Regions from separate parts of the Peribacillus sp. N1 genome, predicted to be linked through region 1. Evidence: a T-box and tRNA genes for the amino acid it is inferred to sense, from the RefSeq annotation. Region 1 holds a T-box; the other holds one or more tRNA genes.
What was found. A T-box is a leader RNA that pairs with one kind of tRNA and senses whether it is charged. The one in region 1 lies ahead of glyQ (glycine--tRNA ligase subunit alpha), so its partner is inferred to be a tRNA-Gly.
Positions count from the first base shown of each region.

Region 2: it encodes a tRNA-Gly, which carries the amino acid that the T-box ahead of glyQ (glycine--tRNA ligase subunit alpha) is inferred to sense. The anticodon was not compared.

Region 1 covers NZ_BAAHZO010000002.1:20,226-31,342, reverse strand. Annotated here, with positions in the region: gene ACYP5M_RS08610 (PhoH family protein) at 1-30, shown strand, start outside; gene ACYP5M_RS08605 (HD family phosphohydrolase) at 221-2,395, shown strand; gene ybeY (rRNA maturation RNase YbeY) at 2,392-2,868, shown strand; gene ACYP5M_RS08595 (diacylglycerol kinase family protein) at 2,846-3,223, shown strand; gene ACYP5M_RS08590 (cytidine deaminase) at 3,263-3,661, shown strand; gene era (GTPase Era) at 3,654-4,583, shown strand; gene ACYP5M_RS08580 (YqzL family protein) at 4,683-4,826, shown strand; gene recO (DNA repair protein RecO) at 4,860-5,612, shown strand; T-box leader at 5,671-5,847, shown strand; gene glyQ (glycine--tRNA ligase subunit alpha) at 5,945-6,841, shown strand; gene glyS (glycine--tRNA ligase subunit beta) at 6,828-8,897, shown strand; gene ACYP5M_RS08560 (helix-turn-helix transcriptional regulator) at 9,058-9,696, shown strand; gene ACYP5M_RS08555 (pyruvate, water dikinase regulatory protein) at 9,725-10,534, shown strand; gene ACYP5M_RS08550 (YaiI/YqxD family protein) at 11,047-11,117, shown strand, end outside.
Region 2 covers NZ_BAAHZO010000008.1:15,244-26,360, forward strand. Annotated here, with positions in the region: gene ACYP5M_RS23510 (FecCD family ABC transporter permease) at 1-94, opposite strand, end outside; gene ACYP5M_RS23515 (iron-hydroxamate ABC transporter substrate-binding protein) at 161-1,081, opposite strand; gene ACYP5M_RS23520 (ABC transporter ATP-binding protein) at 1,032-1,880, opposite strand; gene nfsA (oxygen-insensitive NADPH nitroreductase) at 2,171-2,920, opposite strand; gene trmL (tRNA (uridine(34)/cytosine(34)/5-carboxymethylaminomethyluridine(34)-2'-O)-methyltransferase TrmL) at 3,000-3,488, opposite strand; gene ACYP5M_RS23535 (amidase domain-containing protein) at 3,556-4,413, opposite strand; gene queG (tRNA epoxyqueuosine(34) reductase QueG) at 4,612-5,751, opposite strand; gene ACYP5M_RS23545 (B3/B4 domain-containing protein) at 5,858-6,526, shown strand; tRNA gene ACYP5M_RS23550 (tRNA-Gly) at 7,096-7,169, opposite strand; gene ACYP5M_RS23555 (YbjN domain-containing protein) at 7,360-7,773, opposite strand; gene ACYP5M_RS23560 (FUSC family protein) at 7,933-9,885, opposite strand; gene ACYP5M_RS23565 (NADP-dependent oxidoreductase) at 10,126-11,117, opposite strand, start outside.

The sequences.
Region 1 (11,117 bases):
ATTACTGCTTACGAGCAGGCGAAGTCATAAGAAGAAATCCGCCATTTCAATCGGCGGATTTTTCTTGATGTGTCTAAATTACAAACTTTATGGTAAAAAAGTGGATATGGAATGAAGGAAGCTTTACATTTATCAATACGAAGGTGAAAATTCACATAAAAACTGTTATGATTTTACATATCTAGAATAATAAACATCATTTTTATTAGGAGGACCTTCCTTGAATCGTATCCAGAAATTTTTCACTCAAATAAAAGGGCTGTTGGTCCATCGCTTTTTTCAAGTGCTATTGTTCATCATTCTTGGTTTGTTTGCTTATGTGTTAATGTTCTCCAATGTTAAGCCGGAAAGGGTCCAGGTAGAGCTGTTTAAGCCTGCTGAACAAACGATCCGTTCAACCAAGACTGTGGAAGATACCTATAAGACGGAACAGGAAAAAGAAGAGATTTCAAAACAGGTGGCGGATGTTTATTCTCTAAAAAAAGAATATGCAAAAAATAAAGTCGATCTGATTTCATCCATTTTCGATTCAGCGATAGAGGTGAATAAAGAAACGCAACCCGATGAAGATCATAAAGAAGATGAGGAAAAAGAGGATAAAAAAGAGACAATAAAGACGGATGCTCAAAAAGTTTCCATATTAAAAGAAAAATTGACCGATGAAGTGAATAAAAATATCGAGGAATCCGTTTTCCTTGCATTAGTGCAGGCTGATGAAGATGAGTTGAAAATAGCGAAGGATTCAACCATTACAGCCGTGAATAATGTGATGAGCTCCCGAATCGCAGCAAGTGACGTCGAAAATGCCAAGAAAAAGGTTGTAGAGGAATTGGGCTATATGAGCATCAGCGGCGATATGAAAAAAGCCTCCACTTCCCTTGCGCGTACGGCAATCATTCAGAATGTATTTTTCGATAAGGACAAAACCGAGGAACAGCGCAGGAAAGCGGTTGAAAGCGTAGAGCCGATCAGGATCCTTCAAGGTCAGATCATCGTTGAAGAAAATCAATTAGTGGACAGGGATGTTTATAGGCAGCTTGAATTGGCGGGCTTCTTAAATACGGAGTCTACCATTTACCCGTATATCGGCCTGCTGTTATTCATAGTCCTGACTTTTGCCGCTTTTTATTACTTTTTCTACTATTCCATTTCCAAAAAGGATAACAAGTACAATCAGTTATTGATCTTCAGTCTTGTCTTCATCCTTTCAATGGCTACCATGAAAACAGTCAGCATTCTCGCAGACCTGAAAAACTCGAACTTGGAATACATTTTCCCGGGTGCCATGGCGGCGATGCTCATCAAGATATTATTGAATGATAGGTTAGCGGTAGCGATGATCATATTGTTAGGTTCGTATGGTACGATTATATTCAATGGTGATACACCTGGAAATCTGGATTTCTCGATGGGGCTTTATATCATTTTCGGGGGATTGACGGCAATCATCATTTTATCCAGGCCAAATTTCAAATCAAAGGTGCTGGTAGCAGGGCTGCTATTGGCTTTAATCAATATGGCATTTGTTTTTTCGCTCATCTTCATTATGGACAGCCAATATACTAGAATGGAGTACTTGTATTATGCTGCTGCTGCGATGGGTTCTGGAGTGGGTGCAGCCGTTTTGACAATGGGTCTGTTGCCGTTTTTCGAGGCTGGTTTCGGGATTTTATCATCGATTAAGCTTATCGAGCTAGCGAATCCCAATCATCCATTACTTCGAAGGATCTTGATAGAGGCTCCCGGGACATATCATCATAGCGTGATGGTCGCCAATTTGGCGGAATCGGCTTGTGAAGCCATCGGGTCGAATGGATTGCTGGCAAGGGTCGGCAGTTATTATCATGATATCGGTAAAACGAAGCGGCCGCATTTCTTCATCGAAAATCAGATGAATGAAGAGAACCCGCATGATCGGCTGCAGCCGGAAACGAGCAGGGATATCATCATTGCCCATGCCGTAGACGGCGGGGAGATGCTTCGCAGTCACAAATTCCCGAAAGAGATTGTGGATATTGCAGAGCAGCATCATGGGACCACTTTATTGAAATTTTTCTACCATAAGGCAAAAAAACAGGATGAGTCCACACTCGAAGCGGACTACCGGTATCCCGGACCGAGGGCGGTAATGAAGGAAGTAGCCGTCATCGGCATAGCCGATAGTGTGGAAGCTGCAGTGAGATCGATGAAGCACCCAACGCCGGAGAAGATTGAAGAACTGGTAAGTTTCATCATTCAGGACAGGATTTCTGATGGTCAATTTGATGAATGTGACATTACTATGAGAGAATTGAGTATCGTGAAGCATTCCTTATGTGAATCGCTTAATGGTATCTTCCACTCCAGGATTGAATATCCGGAGTCGGATAAATTAGGACAGAAGGTGAAAGAATGATTTTAGCTATCGATTTAATGGATGAAACGAACGAAGTAACGGAGGAAGCTCAGCATCTTGTTGAAAGCATTCTGCAATTTGCGGCAAGAAAAGAAAACATTGAAAAAGACACCGAGCTGTCTGTTACATTTGTTGACAATGATAGGATTCGGGAAATCAATAAAGAATATCGTAATAAAGATTCAGCTACAGATGTCATTTCTTTTGCACTTGAAGAAATGGGAGAAGATGAAGTGGAAATTGTCGGGGCCGAAATGCCCCGCATGTTAGGGGATATCATCATTTCCATTGAACGCACGAAGGAACAGGCTGAAGAATATGGTCATTCATTTGACCGGGAACTTGGATTTTTAGCTCTGCATGGTTTTCTTCACTTATTAGGATTTGACCATATGAATGAAGAAGATGAAAAAGTGATGTTCACAAAACAAAAGGAGATCTTGGAAGAATATGGACTTTCAAGAGAAGGGTAAAAAAAGGTATCCTTTACTAAAAAGTTTCTCTTTTGCCTGTCAGGGAATTTTGGAGGCTGTTCGGACTGAACGCAATATCAAGATTCATTTCGTGTTAACGGTCATCGTCGTATTCTTTGGTTGGTACTTCTCATTGAATGGGATGGAGTGGCTTTTCATTTTAGCGGCCATAGCCGGCACGATTACCTTGGAGCTCGTTAATTCAGCGATTGAAAGGGTAGTGGACCTGGTAACGGATCAAATCCATCCGCTTGCCAAGCAGGCAAAAGATATTGCAGCCGGAGCTGTATTCATATATGCTATATTTTCTATAATAGTTGGATTGATTATATTTTTGCCCAAGTTTGGCCTGTAGGTTGCCGAAATGGTACTCAATTTGAAAGGAAGATGTGAATTGAATACAAAGGAATTGATTGAGGAAGCTAAAAAAGCAAGGGATAAAGCTTATGTGCCTTACTCCAAATTTAAGGTGGGGGCAGCCCTTTTAACCGCTGATGGAAAGGTCTATCATGGTTGTAATATAGAAAATGCAGCATACAGCATGTGTAATTGCGCCGAAAGGACAGCTTTATTCAGTGCTTATGCCCATGACGATAAAAAATTCGTTAAACTTGCAGTCGTGGCAGATACCGACGGTCCCGTTGCTCCATGCGGGGCATGCAGGCAGGTTATTTCAGAACTGTGCGAAAAGGATATGCCGGTTGTTTTGACCAACTTAAATGGGGATATAAAAGAATTAACAGTACAGGAATTGCTTCCAGGAGCTTTTTCACCGGAGGATTTGAATGGATAAATTATTTAATGATACACAAGTAAAAGATTACAAATCAGGTTTCATTTCGATTATTGGACGACCTAATGTTGGGAAGAGTACATTTCTGAATCGGGTCATCGGCCAAAAGATCGCCATTATGAGCGATAAACCGCAAACTACAAGAAATAAGGTCCAAGGTGTACTTACGCAAAACGATTCACAAATGATTTTCATCGATACACCCGGCATTCATAAACCAAAGCATAAGCTTGGTGATTTCATGATGAAAGTGGCCACGAATACATTGAAGGAAGTCGATTTGATTCTCTTCATGATCAATGCGACTGAAGGATACGGACGCGGTGACGAGTTTATCATTGAAAAACTTCAATCCGTAAAAACGCCTGTTTTCCTGGTTGTAAACAAAATCGATGCGATGCATCCGGATGATTTACTTCCGATCATTGAAAAATACCAACAGCTTTACCCTTTTGCGGCAGTCGTTCCGATTTCTGCGCTTGAAGGAAATAACGTTGATACACTGCTTGAGCAAATCAAGGAACATCTGCCTGAAGGTCCCCAGTTTTATCCTGCTGACCAAGTGACCGACCACCCGGAACGTTTTATCATTTCCGAATTGGTCCGCGAGAAGGTGCTGCACCTTACACGGGAAGAAATTCCACATTCGGTGGCTGTTGTCATCGATTCGATTAAAAAAATGGATAACAGCGACACCATAAATGTCATGGCGACGATCGTTGTCGAACGTGATTCACAAAAAGGCATTGTCATCGGAAAGCAAGGGAAAATGCTTAAAGAAGTCGGTAGCCGTGCCAGAGTGGATATCGAGAACTTATTGGGCTCAAAGGTTTTCCTGGAACTGTGGGTGAAGGTGCAGAAAGATTGGCGTAATAAAGCAAGCCAACTTCGTGATTATGGCTTCAATGAGAGCGAGTATTAATTAACAAAATTTACGCGTCATGAAAGTTCGGAAAACGGTCAAGCTAATCATATGGTCGGATATTCATATTGCTAGTTAAAAATGAAAGGTGGGCTTTATATGTTGGATTTTACCTGGGAATTATTTTCTGAAACAGGTAATGTGGACACCTATTTGCTGTTTAAGGAGATAGAAGTCGAAAGACAGGAAAGACACTTGGTATTGAATGATGAGCTAGCAGAAATTGATTTTCCCGTTTCATAGGTTAGCCTTGGCGAGCATGGGTGGTGTCTTGGTATGCTCCAAAAATGTGAGGGCATTGTCATAAGGCGAACTGCATATGGAGAAAATAACAAAATCATTACTATATATACCCGTGAGCTAGGAAAAATCGGCGTTATGGCTAGAGGGGCCAGTAAACCTAACAGCAGGCTTTCTGCCGTCACACAGCTTTTTTGCTCCGGGTATTTTCTTGTAACTACATCAACCGGACTCGGAAGTCTTCAGCAAGGCGAAATGGTCGATTCACTCCGTTTCATAAGGGAGGATCTTTTTGCCACTGCTTATGCTTCTTATATTGTTGAATTGCTTGATAAAAGTGTCGAGGATAAGAAACCGAATCCATATTTGTATGAGTTGCTTTCGCAAACCTTGCATTACATAAACGAAGAATATGACGCAGAGGTATTGAAATTCATTTTTGAAATGAAGATGCTGCCCGTCAATGGGATTAACCCAGTGCTGAATCAATGTGCTGTATGTGGTGAAACGGAAGGGGAATTCTCCTTCTCGCTTCGGGAAGCGGGCTTTATCTGTCACCGCTGCCTGGGGAAAGACCCTTATCATTATAAAATTTCAGCTGCAGCTGTCAAATTGCTGCGAATCTTTTATTATTTCGATTTATCAAGGCTCGGAAACATTTCCGTCAAGCCTGAAACGAAAAAAGAACTGCGAAAGATCATCGATGCTTATTATGAGGAATATTCAGGTCTGAACTTGAAATCAAAAAAGTTCCTGAATCAGATTGATACGATGAAAGATATGTTTTAGGATCTGACCTATTGACATTCCTTGTTAGTTTGTATAAAATTCTAAACATCAAAATAAGAAGATTGCGTTGATGGAAAAGAGTATCTGTCATTCTCCATAAAAAGCGAACCCGGGACGGTGGAAGCCGGGATATGGATTTACAGGGAAGGGCGTTTCCGGAGCATGTTGCTTTGAAAAGAGGCCGTTTTATAAACGGCAATTAGGGTGGAACCGCGGGTATACTCTCGTCCCTATGCATTTCGCATAGGGACGGGAGTTTTTTGTTTGCCCAAATGTGATGGGTTCCGACCTGATTTTAAAAAGAGCCGTTTTAAATAACCTGGAGGTGTACGATGAATATTCAAAATATGATTTTAACGTTACAAAAGCATTGGTCTGAACAAGGCTGCATATTGATGAATGCTTATGATGTCGAGAAAGGGGCAGGAACGATGAGCCCATACACGTTCCTGAGAGCCATTGGACCGGAGCCTTGGAGCGTTGCTTACGTGGAGCCATCACGCCGTCCTGCTGACGGTCGTTATGGTGAGAACCCTAACCGACTGTATCAGCACCATCAGTTCCAAGTGATCATGAAGCCGTCGCCTGACAATATCCAAGAATTATATTTGGATTCTTTACGCGCTTTAGGGATAAATCCGCTTGAGCATGATATTCGCTTTGTGGAGGACAACTGGGAAAACCCATCACTAGGGTGTGCCGGTCTCGGTTGGGAAGTGTGGCTTGATGGAATGGAAATAACGCAATTTACATATTTCCAACAAGTGGGCGGTCTTGAGTGCAAGCCGGTTTCCGTGGAAATTACATACGGGATCGAACGTCTCGCTTCATACATTCAAGATAAGGAAAACGTATTTGACCTGGAATGGACAGATGGATTCACAGTTCGGGATATATTTGGACAGCCGGAATACGAACATTCGAAATATACGTTCGAAACCTCCGACCTTGATATGCTGTTTCAGCTTTTCACGATGTATGAAAAGGAAGCGCATCGCCAAATGGAAGAAGGTCTTGTACATCCCGCATATGATTATGTTTTGAAATGTTCACATACATTTAACCTTTTGGATGCCAAAGGTGCCATCTCGGTGACGGAAAGAACGGGTTATATTGCCCGGTGCCGTAACCTAGCGCGCAAGGTTGCCAAGACCTTCTATGAAGAGCGGGAAAAATTAGGCTTCCCGATTCTGAAAGTGAAAGGGGAGAATACAAATGAGCAAGCGTGATTTGTTATTGGAGATTGGATTGGAAGAGCTGCCTGCCCGTTTTGTGACAGCATCAATGAAACAGTTGTCAGATAAGGTGCAGCAATGGCTAAAGGAAAAAGCGATTGAATTCGGAACGGTTGAAGCTTTTTCCACACCAAGACGTTTGGCCGTACTGGTGAAAGACGTGGAAGAGTCCCAAAAGGATATCGAAGAAGAAGCAAAAGGCCCGGCTAAGAAAATCGCTTTGGACAGCGAAGGCAACTGGTCTAAAGCGGCATTGGGATTCGTCAGGGGTCAAGGAATGACTTCAGAGGACATTTATTTTAAAGAACTCAAGGGTGTGGAATATGTCCATGTGAATAAATTCATAAAAGGACAGCAGACCGTTCAGCTTTTATCTGAGCTTGCTGAAATCATCAGCGGCATGACGTTTCCGAAAAATATGCGTTGGGCCAATCAGGAGCTCCGCTTCGTCCGTCCGATTAAATGGCTGATTGCCTTATTCGGCAATGACATTGTGCCATTCAGCATTGCTGATGTGGAAACGGGCCGTGAAACAAAAGGACACCGTTTCTTGGGCGATAGCGCTAGCATCGAACTGCCGGAACTGTACGAAGATACGCTAAAAGAACAATTTGTTATGGCGAATCCAGATAAACGCCGGCAAGTTATATTGGATCAGATTAAAGAGCTTGAGCAGGAGAAAGGCTGGATCATCCCAGTCGATGAAGATCTGCTTGAAGAAGTCAATAATTTGGTAGAGTATCCAACGGTGTTATTTGGAAATTTTGAAGAAGAATTCCTTGAGCTCCCAGCTGAGGTGCTTATCACATCGATGAAGGAACATCAACGTTATTTCCCTGTTAAAGATCAGGACGGGAAACTGCTTGCTCACTTTGTAACCGTGCGTAACGGCGATGACCGCCATTTGGATAAGGTTTCTAAAGGTAATGAAAAAGTATTGCGTGCCCGACTATCTGATGCAGCATTCTTCTATAAAGAGGATCAGAAAAAAGAGATTTCGGATGCTTTGAAAAAGCTTGACAGCATCGTTTATCATGAAGAAATCGGTACATTAGCCGAGAAAACTGCCCGGGTAACTGCTCTGACGGGTGACCTTGCGGATGCTTTGAATTTAAAGGCGGAAAAAGAAATGGCGCTTCGGACAGCGGCAATTGCCAAGTTCGATTTGGTGAGTCAAATGGTTTATGAATTCCCTGAATTGCAAGGGTATATGGGTGAAAAATATGCGCTCTTAAAAGGTGAAGCCAAAGAAGTGGCCGCGGCTATCAATGAACATTATATGCCAAGACATGCGGATGACAATGTACCGCCTTCAGTCATTGGTGCGGTTGTGAGTTTAGCTGAAAAAATTGATACTTTGTCTTCATTCTTCGCTATTGGCGTCATTCCGACCGGTTCCCAGGATCCTTACGCATTAAGAAGGCAGGCGAGCGGTGTCGTCCAAATCCTAGCGGAGAAGAAATGGAATATTTCACTAGAGGAGCTTATTGTTTTAGGCCTTAAAGGACTGGAATCAAAAGGCATCTTAAATCGTGATCTTGAAGAAGTTAAAGCGGATATGTTCACATTCTTTAAAGCGCGTGTCAAACACCTGCTTCAAGAACAGCAAATCCGTTACGATTTGATTGATGCAGTTCTGTTCAATGAGATCGGTTATATCCACTCTATCGTGGAACGTGCACATGTCTTGGATGCTAAAAAGGAAGAGGCAGGGTTTAAGGAAAGCCTGGAAGCATTAAGTCGGGTCATGAACATTGCCGTTAAATGTGACAATAAGGTGACAGTTGATCCTTCTGCCTTTGAAAATGATCAAGAAAATGCGTTATATGTAAAATATAAAAAAGTGGCAATCCGTTATATGGAATCTAGAGATGAGAATGAGCGGTTTGAACAGCTTGTTTCGCTTCAATCGGAAATAGAGTCGTATTTCGAGAATACAATGGTCATGGCAGATGATGAAGCAATCCGTAATAACCGTTTATCCTTAATGAAGGAAATCAGTGATTTGGTTGCTGGTTTTGCTGCCATGAATAAAATCATCCTTACATGATCGAAGGGATGTATGGAAATCGGAAACACTTTAAATAGGGTTTCCGATTTCTTAAAAAGATAATGGTCAATAAATAGGACAAAAATGCCCTTATTAAATAATTTAGTATATAATTATTAAATGAATAACTTTTGTTACTTTACTCTGCGAAAGCAGTGGGGTGGTGATTATAATCCAATTGAATAAGCGTCAGGAGCAAATTTTACAAATTGTAAAAGAAAACGGACCGATTACTGGAGAACATATTGCGGATAGATTGAACCTTACCAGGGCGACACTTCGTCCAGATCTAGCCATTTTAACGATGGCAGGTTTTCTTGATGCCAGGCCGCGAGTGGGGTATTTTTATACAGGCAGGTCAGGTACACAGCTTTTGACCGATAGCCTTAACCATCTTTATGTACGAGACTACCAATCGATACCCGTCGTTGTTGACGAGGGCATTTCCGTATATGATGCAATCGTCATGATGTTTTTAGAAGATGTCGGAACAATGTTCGTGGTCGATAAGCATGCATTGCTTGTTGGTGTCTTATCAAGGAAAGACTTGTTGCGTGCGAGTATTGGGAAACAGGAGCTTAACTCCATTCCAGTCAATATCATCATGACTAGGATGCCCAATATTACAATGTGTTCAAAAGAAGACCTTTTGATTGATGTGGCCAAGAAATTGATTGATAAACAAATCGACTCATTACCGGTCGTCAAGGACACAGAAAAAGGCTATGAAGTAATTGGAAGAATTACAAAAACCAATATTACGAAAGCATTCGTAGCTTTGGCTGATGAAGGCTATTAGGGGGCTTGCAAAAGGAATGACGGAGAATATGAACGGTTCTATTATATATGTTGTATCGGATTCGGTAGGGGAAACAGCGGAATTGGTTACAAAAGCCGCTGCAAGCCAGTTCTCGGGATCTGCATTTTCCATAAAGAGAATTCCGTATATTGAAGATGAACAAAACGTGGATGAAGTGATATCACTGGCTAAGTTGGATGGGGCAATCATTGCTTATACTCTTGTGAAGCCAGCTATTAGAGCGTATATGAAAGCACAGGTCGAGAAAGAAAACCTGTCTGCTTATGACATTTTAGGGCCGCTCATGGACATCCTTGAGGAAAGGGCGCCAAAAGGGCCGCTTAATGAACCTGGTCTTGTAAGAAAGCTGGATGATGACTATTTCAAGCGTGTGGAAGCCATTGAATTTGCTGTAAAATATGATGATGGACGTGACCCTCGGGGCATATTACGTGCTGATATCGTCCTTGTCGGTGTTTCACGCACTTCAAAAACGCCGTTATCACAGTATTTAGCCCACAAACGCTATAAGGTGGCTAACGTACCTTTAGTGCCTGAAGTGGAACCTCCAGAAGAGCTGTTCCTGGTACCTCCTGAAAAATGCATTGGTTTAAAGATCAGTCCGGAAAAGCTGAACCATATTCGTAAAGAACGATTAAAGTCGCTTGGGCTTAATGATCATGCGATTTATGCAAATGTGGAGCGTATAAAAGAAGAATTGACATACTTTGATACAATCATATCAAGGTTGAACTGTCCTATTATTGATGTAACCAATAAAGCTGTTGAAGAAACAGCCAATTTGATAATCAATATCCTTCAAAACAAAAACCGTTAATCCTTATAATTAAGGCAAATCAAAAGGTGAGCTAGGCACTTTATGTGTCAGCTCACCTTTTAATGCCAAGGTTCAATAGGGAATAAAAAGAATAAGTTCAAAATAATTACATAAAATTTCTCTTTGTTTCCAACTGTAAATCCTTTGATTTGCATGAAAACAAATTCGGAATTTAAATGTTGGCATCTTCTAATCAAATAGACTATAATAAAAAATTGTGAGAAAAAAGTAATCTTAAGGTTTAGACTTAATTAATAAGGAATAAACTAAAGGTTAATGAGATGTCAAGGTTTTTATCATAAAAATAATTCGACATGTTCCGTATAATTCAGGAGGGGCTGGTCTTTTTCAAGGCAAAAGATCCGCTTTCACTTAAATGAACAGGTATTCCTTGAAGAATTATGTGTGCTCTTTTAGAGGAAACCCTCTGGATCAATGCTGAAAATTCACCATATCTTCATAAAGTTTAGGGGAGAAAAAGGATTATGCAGAAAGATGTAGAATTAGAAGGTATGAATAATAAACCCACGATACACGTCGATGCCGATGCATGCCCGGTGAAAGACGAAATCCTTCATTGTGC
Region 2 (11,117 bases), on a different contig from region 1:
ATGCCATTGAAATAATGAACATGCCTATGAATACAGCAATCCCTATGAGCAGTTTATATATAAATGGGATGAAACGTTGATTTTCATTAGTCATCTGTCTCTCTCATCTCTTTTTTATAGAATAAAAGGAGAGGAATTGGAATCCCTCTCCCTCACTGTATTATTTTCCAAGAAAACTTTTGGAAAAGAAGTCTAATTGGTATTCTAATGTTATTGGATCATTGAAGTAGAATTTTTTTGCATCAGCTTCATATAGTTGATTGTTTTTAACGGCAGGTATGTTTTTAAACGTATCTGTTTGTTGGAATGAATTGTCCTGATCTTTGTTATTGCTCAAAATCACATAATCACCGGCATAGTCTTTCAGGACTTCTAATGATAAGGCAAAGTAACCATCTTTCAATGCCACTTCTTTTACCTTTTCAGGCATGCCCAATTTCATTTCTTGATAAAGGATTTCCGTTCCACGGCCCCAATTATCGCCGTATACATAGAACTGTTTGTCAAACTTTTCGAAAACGGAAACGGTAGCATCTTCTCCAATTTTAGCCTTAATTTCATCACCGGTTGTTTTTGCCCGTTTTTTGAAATCATCCACCCAAGCTTGAGCTTCTTTTTCTTTATTCAAAAGTTTACCAATTTCTACATGCTGTGTTAAATAGTCCACTTTTCCGTATGTATACGTTACAGTCGGAGCAATTTCCTTTAATTTATCGACATTTTTAATCGTTGATAAACCAATGATTAAATCCGGATCCAACTCAATGATTTTTTCCAGGTTTTCGTCCGTGACTTCCTCGACATTTTTTAACTCCTTAAAGTTCGGGTTCATTTTAGACCACGAATCGACACCTACAAGGTTAACATCCAAAGCCATTACGTTACCTGCGAAAGAAGATAGTACTAAAACACGCTGAGGATCTGCCGGAACTTCAACAGGACCATTTTCAGATTGATATGTGATGGTACCTGATTTTTCCTTTTTGGAAGCGGAGCTTTTTTCTTTTTCGGTTGACTCGTTACCACAAGCACTAATAATTAACACTAACAGCAGTATAAACGGGATCATTATCTTTTTCATTTGTTGTCAAATCTCCTTTTAATAAATTGTATGTGCTGCACATTGGTTTGTTTGTTCGTTGATCTCGTCCGATTACCGCATCAATATGGAATACTTCCTTAAGCACTTCATGAGTGATGACTTCTTCACAATCTCCTGCTTTGACTATTTCCCCGTCCTTTAAGGCAATGATATAGTCGGCAAAGCGAGCAGCTTGGTTTAAATCATGAAGAACCATGACAATTGTACGTCCCTGTTCTACATTCAGCTTTTGTAATAATTCTAGAACCTCCAGCTGATGCGCCATATCCAAATAGGTGGTCGGCTCGTCAAGGAAGATGATTTCCGTTTCCTGGGCAAGTGCCATCGCAATCCAAACACGCTGGCGCTGACCTCCTGATAGAGCATCCACCGGACGGAACTTGAAGTCTTTCGTACCGGTCACTTCAAGTGCCCAATCAATCACATCATAGTCTTTTTGGGTCAGGCGCCCAAAACCCTTTTGATAGGGAAAGCGCCCATATGATACGAGCTCCCCAACCGTCAAACCGCTTGCACTCTCGGGTGTCTGCGGAAGTATGGCCATTTTTCTTGCAAGGATCTTAGTGCTTTCTTTTGAAATATTCACCCCATCTAAAACAACCGTACCTGATTGATTAGAAATGATTCTGGTGATCGCTTTCAAAAGTGTCGATTTCCCACACCCATTTGAACCGATGATCGTCGTGATTTTTTTATCTGGAATTTCCACACTGAGATCTTTTACAATTAAACGTTCACCATAACCAATATTCAAATCCTCTGTATATAGGCGAACCATTTTTTAACCTCCATTTACTGAAAAATAGGTAAGTAAAAACTCAAATGAAAATGATTATCATTATCCACTACTTAATTACTATAATTCTATCTAAATATATTGTCAATGGTAATTTCATGGGCATATAAGAAGAAATTCTGACAGGATTTTTTGGGCCGGTCCATATTACCGACTGACAAATGAACACAGTAAAGATCCCGGAAATATTTCCGGGATCTTTACTGCTAGGTCCATACTCAGGACTTTGGAAGATGTCCCTTATGGGAAGGGCAATAAGCCATTACCATCAATCAATGTTTCTTAAATCCTTGCTTCTCAACATAATCTTTCATGTACAACCTGCTTTTCTTTCCAAGCATTCCAGCCATTTGCTCGGTCCAGGTGTCTTTTCGTTTACCTTCAGTCCGACGCTCGTAATAACTGGAAATCGTTTCATTATACTCTTCAAGTTGTCCGATGAACTCTTGCTTATCCTCCTGATATCCATTTTCATGATAAATATTGGACAGCGGCAAACGCGGCTTTTTATCCGAACGGTTTTTCGGATATCCGACCACTAGAGCGAATAATGGTATAACGCGATGCGGTATATTCAATATTGCTGAAACTTCTGGGAGATTATTGCGGATCCCGCCTATATAGCAAATGCCAAGATCCATCGATTCTGCTGCCAATGCCGCATTTTGAGCCGCAAGAGCAGCATCGATACAGGCAACCATGAATTTCTCCGTACTTTCAATTGATTCGGACAGGTCAGTGTTTTCCATTTCGGAAACCATATCATGACGATATAAATCGGCGCAAAAGACGAATAGATGTCCATTCTTCTCTACATATGATTGTGGTCCGGCAAGTTCAGCAAGCTTGGCTTTCTTTTCCGGATCGGTTACCCCTATGATTGAATACGCTTGAATATAACTTGAAGTCGATGCCGCTTGGGCACATTCCACAATCGTATTGATTTGCTCCTCAGACAATAACTTGTCCTCAAAAGAACGTATGGAACGGTGATCTAAAATCTTCTCAATAATGTTATTCAATGCTCCCACCCCTAAAGAATATGTAAAGTATCCATCATCGGGGCTGAAATAATCCCCCCGATGACAGTAATGATGAAACTCAACCTTTTGTTTTCAAATCCAATTCACGGTAATTTTGCTGTCTAAGTGCTTCATAAACCAAGATGGCAGCCGTGTTCGACAGATTAAGTGAACGTACTTTATCCGTCATTGGAATCCGCAGGCACCGATCCATATTTTCTTGGATCAGATCTTTCGGGAGCCCCGTCGTTTCACGGCCAAAAATGAAGAATATCTCACTGTCTTGATCACTGTAATCAAAGCTGGAATGCGGCTGCTCCCCGAATTTCGTCAAGTAATAAAATTCACCGCCGGCATTTTTTTCAAAAAACTCTTCTAACGAATCATAATAATGGATCTTTACATTCTCCCAGTAATCGAGCCCGGCCCGTTTGAGCTGTTTGTCATCCGTCGAGAAACCGAGCGGGCGAATGAGATGTAAAGACGTATCCGTCCCTGCACATGTTCTTGCGATATTTCCTGTATTTGCTGGAATCTGTGGTTGATATAAAACTACATGTATTGACACTTCATTTTCACCTCTAGTTTGAACTTCACCTTAATTATAGCATTAAACAAAAAAGACTAAAAACCAATCACCCTCCATCCAAAATCACAAAGAATTTATAAACGATGTTCGGTGTGTATCTCGTTGAATCCTCATATGTCCAATACCGGTGTCGGCTGTTCATCGTATGTGCATTCACTAGCGGCATCCCGTCCTGATCCTTCGCCGTTACGATCAAGTTATGATCAAACCGTCCGTCCCCTTCGAAATCTATACAAAGGATATCTCCCAAATTCAATTCCTTGGCCGACTCGACCTGCTTTGTCCTGATGGCATTCCCGGCTTTAAGCAGATGATATAAAGAATGGGCCGTCGTCCATGTATAACTCCAGCTTTTCCCTCTTATCCACCAGCCCTTACTTTTATTTGGGGCCCCCCACATCGGTATTCCTCCTGCATGTAAACATTGTGAAATGAAATTCGTACAATCATCAGTGAATTTATGATAAGCGGGATTAAATTCGTTCCACCAACGCTCGGCATATTGGACAGCCTTCATCCGATCATATTTATATGCGAGACGCTCTGCGCCTGGATCACATTTTGGCGGTGCCCCTTCGGTTTCAAAGCTCGGAATCAGCTCACTTTCATCCACTATATAACCATTTCGAAACCGGGCCTCCCTTTCCTCCATTTCTTCTTCTATATAAAATGAATCCTCCTGTTTCAATAAATATTGCAGGTGCACGTGATATGTCAGAACTGTATCATTGTCTTCCTTTCTCTTTGAATGTACCTTGCCTGCCGCATTCACCCGAACAATTTCCGCAGCACGGTTTCTCATCATTTCCTTCTTCAAATGTAACTTCCTTTCACCCCGTTCCAGATCATCGGAAGTATAAAACTCCACTCTTTCTTGTAAAAGGCGTTGCAACTGTTCCCTCAAGTTCATACCCTCCTTCTTACCATCTATGCTAATGTGTATGTATGAGGGCATGGACAAAAACACAATTTCATAAAATGTGGGAGTTTCAACTTTATTTATATAATGATACTTTTAAAAAGGTTTCCTTGAAGGTAACGGAATATTCTAAGCCAAAAAAAGCCGCCCCGTTAATATTTACCGGGCGGCTGCATTTAGATATCATTTTGTTTCCAAGGTAAACTGCAGTCCTTTCTCAATTTCCGCCAATACCTCTTCATCCGTTTCCTTCATTCTTGCATCTTCCAATGCGGAAACAGCCTGCTCCCGGCCAATTTTCCCAACTGCCCAGGCCGCCGTCCCCCTGATGACAGGCCGCGGATCATCCTTCATGACCTGTATCAATTGAGGCAATGCCGTTTCATCTTTGAAATGGGCCAATGCTAAAATGGCATTTCGTTGGATTGGTTTTTTACCGCGCCAAGAGCCAGATACATGGCCGTATGTCTCTTTGAAGTCCCGATTTGAAATCGAAAGCAGCGGTTTTAACAGCGGTTTCGCCAGCTCCGGGTCGGGTTCCATCTCTTCATGAAAATGAAAATCCATTCCTTTATTTTTCGGACAAACGGTCTGGCATGTATCACATCCATACAAACGATTGCCTATTTTCGTCCTGAACTCATCCGGAAGGAAACCTTTTGTCTGCGTCAAGAACGCAATGCAACGCTTGGAATTTAGCTGCCCGCCCTGAACGAGCGCTCCAGTCGGGCAAACATCGACACATTTATTGCATGTCCCGCATTGATCTTCCATCGGTTGATCCGGTTCAAATGGCAGGTTGGTTATCATGTCTCCCAAGTATACATAAGACCCGAATTCCGGTGTGATGATCATACTGTTTTTTGCACTCCAGCCAATACCCGCACGCTCAGCCACTGCCCTATCAGATAACTCGCCCGTATCAACCATGGACTTCATCATTGCTCCTGGCACCTTATCACTAATGAAATCCTCAAGTAACTGCAATTTATTACGAAGAACGGTATGATAATCCGTTCCCCAAGACGCCCGGCAAAAAATCCCCCGGCGCTCACTTTTTGTACTTTGCGGAGCATCCTTCAATTTAGAAGGATAAGCAAGCGCAATCGAAATGATGGATTGCGGTTTATCGAATATCAATTCAGGCCTTACCCTTTTATCAATATCGGCTTCTTCAAACCCTGACTGATAATCCAGCTCCTGTTGACGTATCAACCGACCTTTCAATTCGGTAAAGGCCGTGGCCGATGTAAAGCCGATTTTATCGATGCCGATTTCCTTACTATATATAATCACTTCTTGCTTGAATGTGTTCATATCCATATTAATCACCTACGTTCATTCAGTATTCCCATTGAAAGCTTGAATCTTTTTCAAACCATTGCTATCTATGATAAACTAATTGCAATCATTTTTGGAGGTGAAACCGTTGGAAATTACCGTATCAGCTAATCTTAGCAGTAAAATCCCTCAATTCAAAGTTGGGATCATTACATATGAAAACATCGAAGTAGGTCCCTCCCCGCAAATGGTGAAAGGAAGACTTCAATTATTTCAGGAAGCTCTTTTCTTCGATCTTGAAGAAAAGGAATTGACCGACTTTTCCGGCATTAAAGTGTGGCGGGAGATTTTCAAGGCTACTGGAACAAATCCGTCACGGTACCGCCCCTCCGTGGAAGCCCTTTACCGTCGAGTAAAAAAACAGAATTACTTGACACCCATTCATTCAGCCATCGATTTAAATAACTTCTTCTCGCTGTTATATGAAGTTCCGATTGGCATTTATGATGCGGAAAAATTATCAGGAGACATCTCGATTAAGATCGGAGAGGAGTCAGATGGTTATGAAGGTTTGAACGGCCGCTTGAATTCCATGGAGAATATGATTACATCTGCCGATCATGTGGGCGCATTCGGAAGTCCTTACGTTGATTCAGAACGCTCGAAAGTCACCGAAGAAACGAAAAAAGCTATCCAAATCATTTATTTACAACCCAATACTCCAATCACGGAAGCAGATCAGCTGACGAAATCCCTGATGGACATGTTCCTTGAAATCCATGGTGGTGAAGGGACTTACTCGATTGTAGAAGGATAATTAAAATTTGAACGAAATTAAACCCTTTCCACAATCGGAAGGGGTTTTTATGATTTTTCCAATTAATAAAACCAGTCCTCTAGTATCCTTTTATTCAACCGATCGATCCATACCCTGAAAAAAGCGATAAAATGATTCCTGGATTTTAAGAGCATAAAGGATCACCTAGCTTAAACTTGGTTCGGGATGAGTCTAGCCTACGGACTTTTCTTAAATTACATTCCAGTTGATTCCAGAAATCCGCTCCCTTTCCGCCGACTGTCTGCCAAGCCTCATCAAAGCAAGCGCCTGTCGAGTCCATTAACAGTGTCTAAACAGACCTCAACTACATAACTTGCAAGTTTGGACAAAAAAAAGCACACACTTAGTCAAACTGATTCTACTTACGTAGTTAATCACATTGACTAAGTTAGTGCTGAATCGAAATCCCCACTCTCCAGGATGGAGGATAATATAAAAATAAATGAACAATAAAAAAATCCCACTGTAAACAGTAGAATTCTTGTAATAATATTTAAACGCAAAGCTTCGTTCTCCAGGTAACGAAACCCTACGTTATGAGTATGTATTGGAGCGGGTGAAGGGAATCGAACCCTCATCATCAGCTTGGAAGGCTGAGGTTTTACCACTAAACTACACCCGCATATTCTTGTAGAAGTTTGTCGAATTACCAATCAACAAAATTAATTATATAGTTTAATGTGAAAAAATGCAATAGTTCTTTTTAAAAAAATTAATAATTAACGTATTGTAACGTTAATATATTCATTCACTCTAGTAAAAATGTTAAAAAGTCCTCTGAATCAGAGAACTTTTTTATCCTATATGATGATCTAAGACCAAATGACTTCCATTAACCGCGGATAAACCTGCTGTGCCGTTTCAAGCAGCATGATTAACTTCCTGAACGCCAGATCCGGTACGATGTCCCCCTCAATGGAGTATGAATACCGTATGGAAATGGTCCCATTTTCCTCATACAGCTTAGAATACCTAAAATTAGCATTATATTCATTCAACAGTGTATGTACATCCTGTTTCTTTTCAGGATTCTTCAACTCGGCGACATTAAAGCAAAATAAGTCCGCCACATTTTCATCTTGATTGAAAGCAAATACTAAAAGGACCTTCCAGCCGTCCTTTAACTTTTGCTCAGCCCTAAAAAAGGTGGTGCCATCTTCATTCAACTCATTCATATAGATTTTCTCACTAGTTAAAAAATCACGAAATTTAGCAACGTTTGACATGGTTCATCACCTTTCTCTTTGTAATTACATTTTATAATGAAAACTGGCATTTTTACAGACTTTTCTATAAACCTTCCAATCTCATCCTATTAATAGGGGCGAAGAATCACTCATTTAAAGAAAGGGATTCAAATATGATCTCCCGGATCAATAGATTGATTAGCCAGTTGCTTCTCCGGAAAACTGAAGCGCATCTTGTAGGTCCAAAATTTCCTGACGGATTTTTGAATATCCTTCTATTTCTGGCACTTCTTTATTCGTATGTGATCGACTTTTATCGGCCGCTATCGCCATGTTTTCGAAAACATACAGCAACTGAGCAAGCTCCCGCTCTGAAAGGATTGGCCGTTCAGAGGATTTTAAGCTGGCATTTAGATAATATCCCAACTGTTCTATCGAAAATATAACGGGCCAAAGAGATTCCAATCTAGCCTTGTTTTTGAATATCTCACCAAGGGATGCATTGTACACGGTTAATAGATTCACCATATTTGTTTGCATTTTGTTCCTTTCACTGCTTTCATCAATTGCAAGGTCATTATCTTTTTCAGAGAACGCCATCAATAATAGCTGCCCTTGGCTACGAATCGTTTTGGCTATTAAATGATTGAGAAGACTGGATGCCGAACGACTTCCGAGTAACAGCGACCCAATAAGCCCTATCAAGCTTCCAACGACAATATCGGTTATCCTTACAGTCGCAAAAAAACCGAAATCATAGCTTTGAGATGAATATTCCGCCATGATCAATGCTGAAGGGGTAAAAAACATCGCCGCCAATCCATAATTCCGAACGATGAAAAGCTCTGTAATGAATGTCAAAGATAAAATGATCAGAACGATGATGAATTCGTTATGAACGGCTGCTAGAATTAAACTTGCTATCAGGAGTCCGATTACCGTCCCGAAAGTCCTTTGGACCGCCCGATGGAATGTGGAGATGATGGTCGGACCCGACATAACGGCCGCACAGGATAAGGGAATCCAGTACGAACGGTTAAAATCGGCGGAATAGGCGATGATCGCCGCAATGGTAAGGATTGTTCCATATCGAACGGAAGAGAGGAAAACAATGGAATTCTTATCGAACGCCCCAAGAAAAATGGTCTTTAAAGAAGGCTTGGTGATGGTTGCTGCTTGATCGATTTTCTGTACAGGTTCATTCATGATGGCATCTGCATTGTAAATCATCATGAATAACGCTTCCACCTCATCAGTCATTTGGTCAGGTTGAAGGATCTTTTTTTTATTCTTTTTTCCAGATGCAACGGAACCGGCCAAGGCACGAACGGAATGACCTAATTCTGGCGGCATCACGATCTTTTTGTTCAAGGTAATCTCCAGAGCCTCCAAGAATATGGCATTGGCATGTTCATTCAATAGATATAATCGCTTCAACTCATCTGGACTTCGCCTGTTTGAAACCCCCGCTAACAGTGTATCTTCAGCGTGTTTCATCGCCAATACGGTTCTTTGTCTTGCTTTATTGAATGTCTCGGTGCCCATGGAATCAAAGAATGCCCCCAATTCTCTGTACACCTTTTCTACCGCAAGCGATTCTGGTCCATGAGGGTTGAAAAACCAGCCTAACATACAGATTATCCATGATAGTGCCCCACCCATTAAAACGAGGCCACCACGCAATGGGGCAAGGCTTTGGTCAACGGGCATACCTGTCGCAAGCGCAAAGCTCAAGACGAAGAATACCGCCGAAGGACCGGTTATCTTTAATGCACCAAATACAAAAAAAACACTGGCCCCGATGATACCCATCATTATGGCTGTTCCTAATTGGTATGGAGCCAAAAGCGTCCCTAAAACAACAGATAAAGCAAGACCCACCATCACAAAGAAAATCTTTTTAGCTCTTTGGCGATACGGTTGGTTAAAAACGTATAAATAAGTGAAACCTCCTATCCCTGCAAGTAAACCGTACGATAAATTTCCGAATAATAAGCCAATGAAAACAGGTAGTGCAGCAGCTATACCTGCACTTAGTGCTTTTATCCAAGGAAATGGATTCTTTTTTATTTCAAAAGCCTGTTTAAATGTCGTATGTATCGTATCCAATTTCAGAGATTCCGAAGAGGACCTTTGCTTATTTTCACTCATTTTCAATTTATCCTTTCATTAAAGATTCCAACTCTATAGTGAAGGCTATGTCTGATGAAGTGACTTCTCATAATTAATATCCTTCATATGGATCAAAAGATACTACTTAAGGTAATGAAGGATCATATAACTTGAAAGAAAACGGCCTTTCCCCGATTTAAATCGAAAAAAGGCCGCTTTTGTCATAAGCTGCTTAAAAATCCCAACAAAGGACCTTCCTCAGCTTTATTTCCAGAAAACTTATAGTTGAGCGAATTCAGGCTCCGCAACTTTTACAAGCTGTTTACCGAGGTTCGTTCCTTTAAACAAACCTAAAAATGCATCAGGCGTGTTTTCGAACCCTTCAATAATCGTTTCTTCATACTTCAGCTTTCCTTCTTGAAGCCACTTACCTAAATCCGTAGCACCCTCTTGGAATCTAGAGGCATAATTTCCAACTGTGAAACCTTTCATTAGTGCACTCGTTTTGATCATCGCCGATTGCAGACGCGGTCCTAGATCTTTTCCTTCTGCGTTATACGAGGAAATCGCTCCGCATAATGGTATTCGGGCATTCGCATTCAAAAGTGTGAAAACAGCATCGGACACCTCGCCGCCCACATTATCGAAATAAACATCGACTCCATCGGGAACAGCATTAGCTAAATCTGCCGCAAAACTATCACTTTTATAATTTACGGCTCCATCAAATCCCAGCTCTTTCGTTAAATACTCAAGTTTTTCATCTGAACCAGCGATGCCAACAACCTTCGCACCTTTAATCTTAGCAATTTGTCCGACTACTGAACCAACTGCTCCAGCCGCTCCTGAAACGACTACCGTTTCACCTTCTTGAGGTTTACCAATATCAAGCAAACCAAAGTAAGCAGTTAAACCGGTCATTCCAAGAATCCCTAAATGAGTTGTGACCGGAGCCACCTTGGGATCAATCACGCGGATTTCCTTTTCGGTGACAACTGTGTATTCTGCCCAGTCGATATTCCCAACAACGACATCCCCTTGTTTGAAGGAATTCGATTTGGACTCAACAACTTCAGCAACAACGCCGCCAGTGATGACCTTATTCAATTCAAATGGAGCAATATATGATTTGGTATCTTGCATTCTGCCACGCATATATGGATCGACAGATAAATATAGTGTACGTACTAAAATCTCATTATCCTTTGGTGTGGGAACTTCACTCTCAACAAAGTTGAAATCCCCTTTCGATGGCATACCTTTTGGACGGT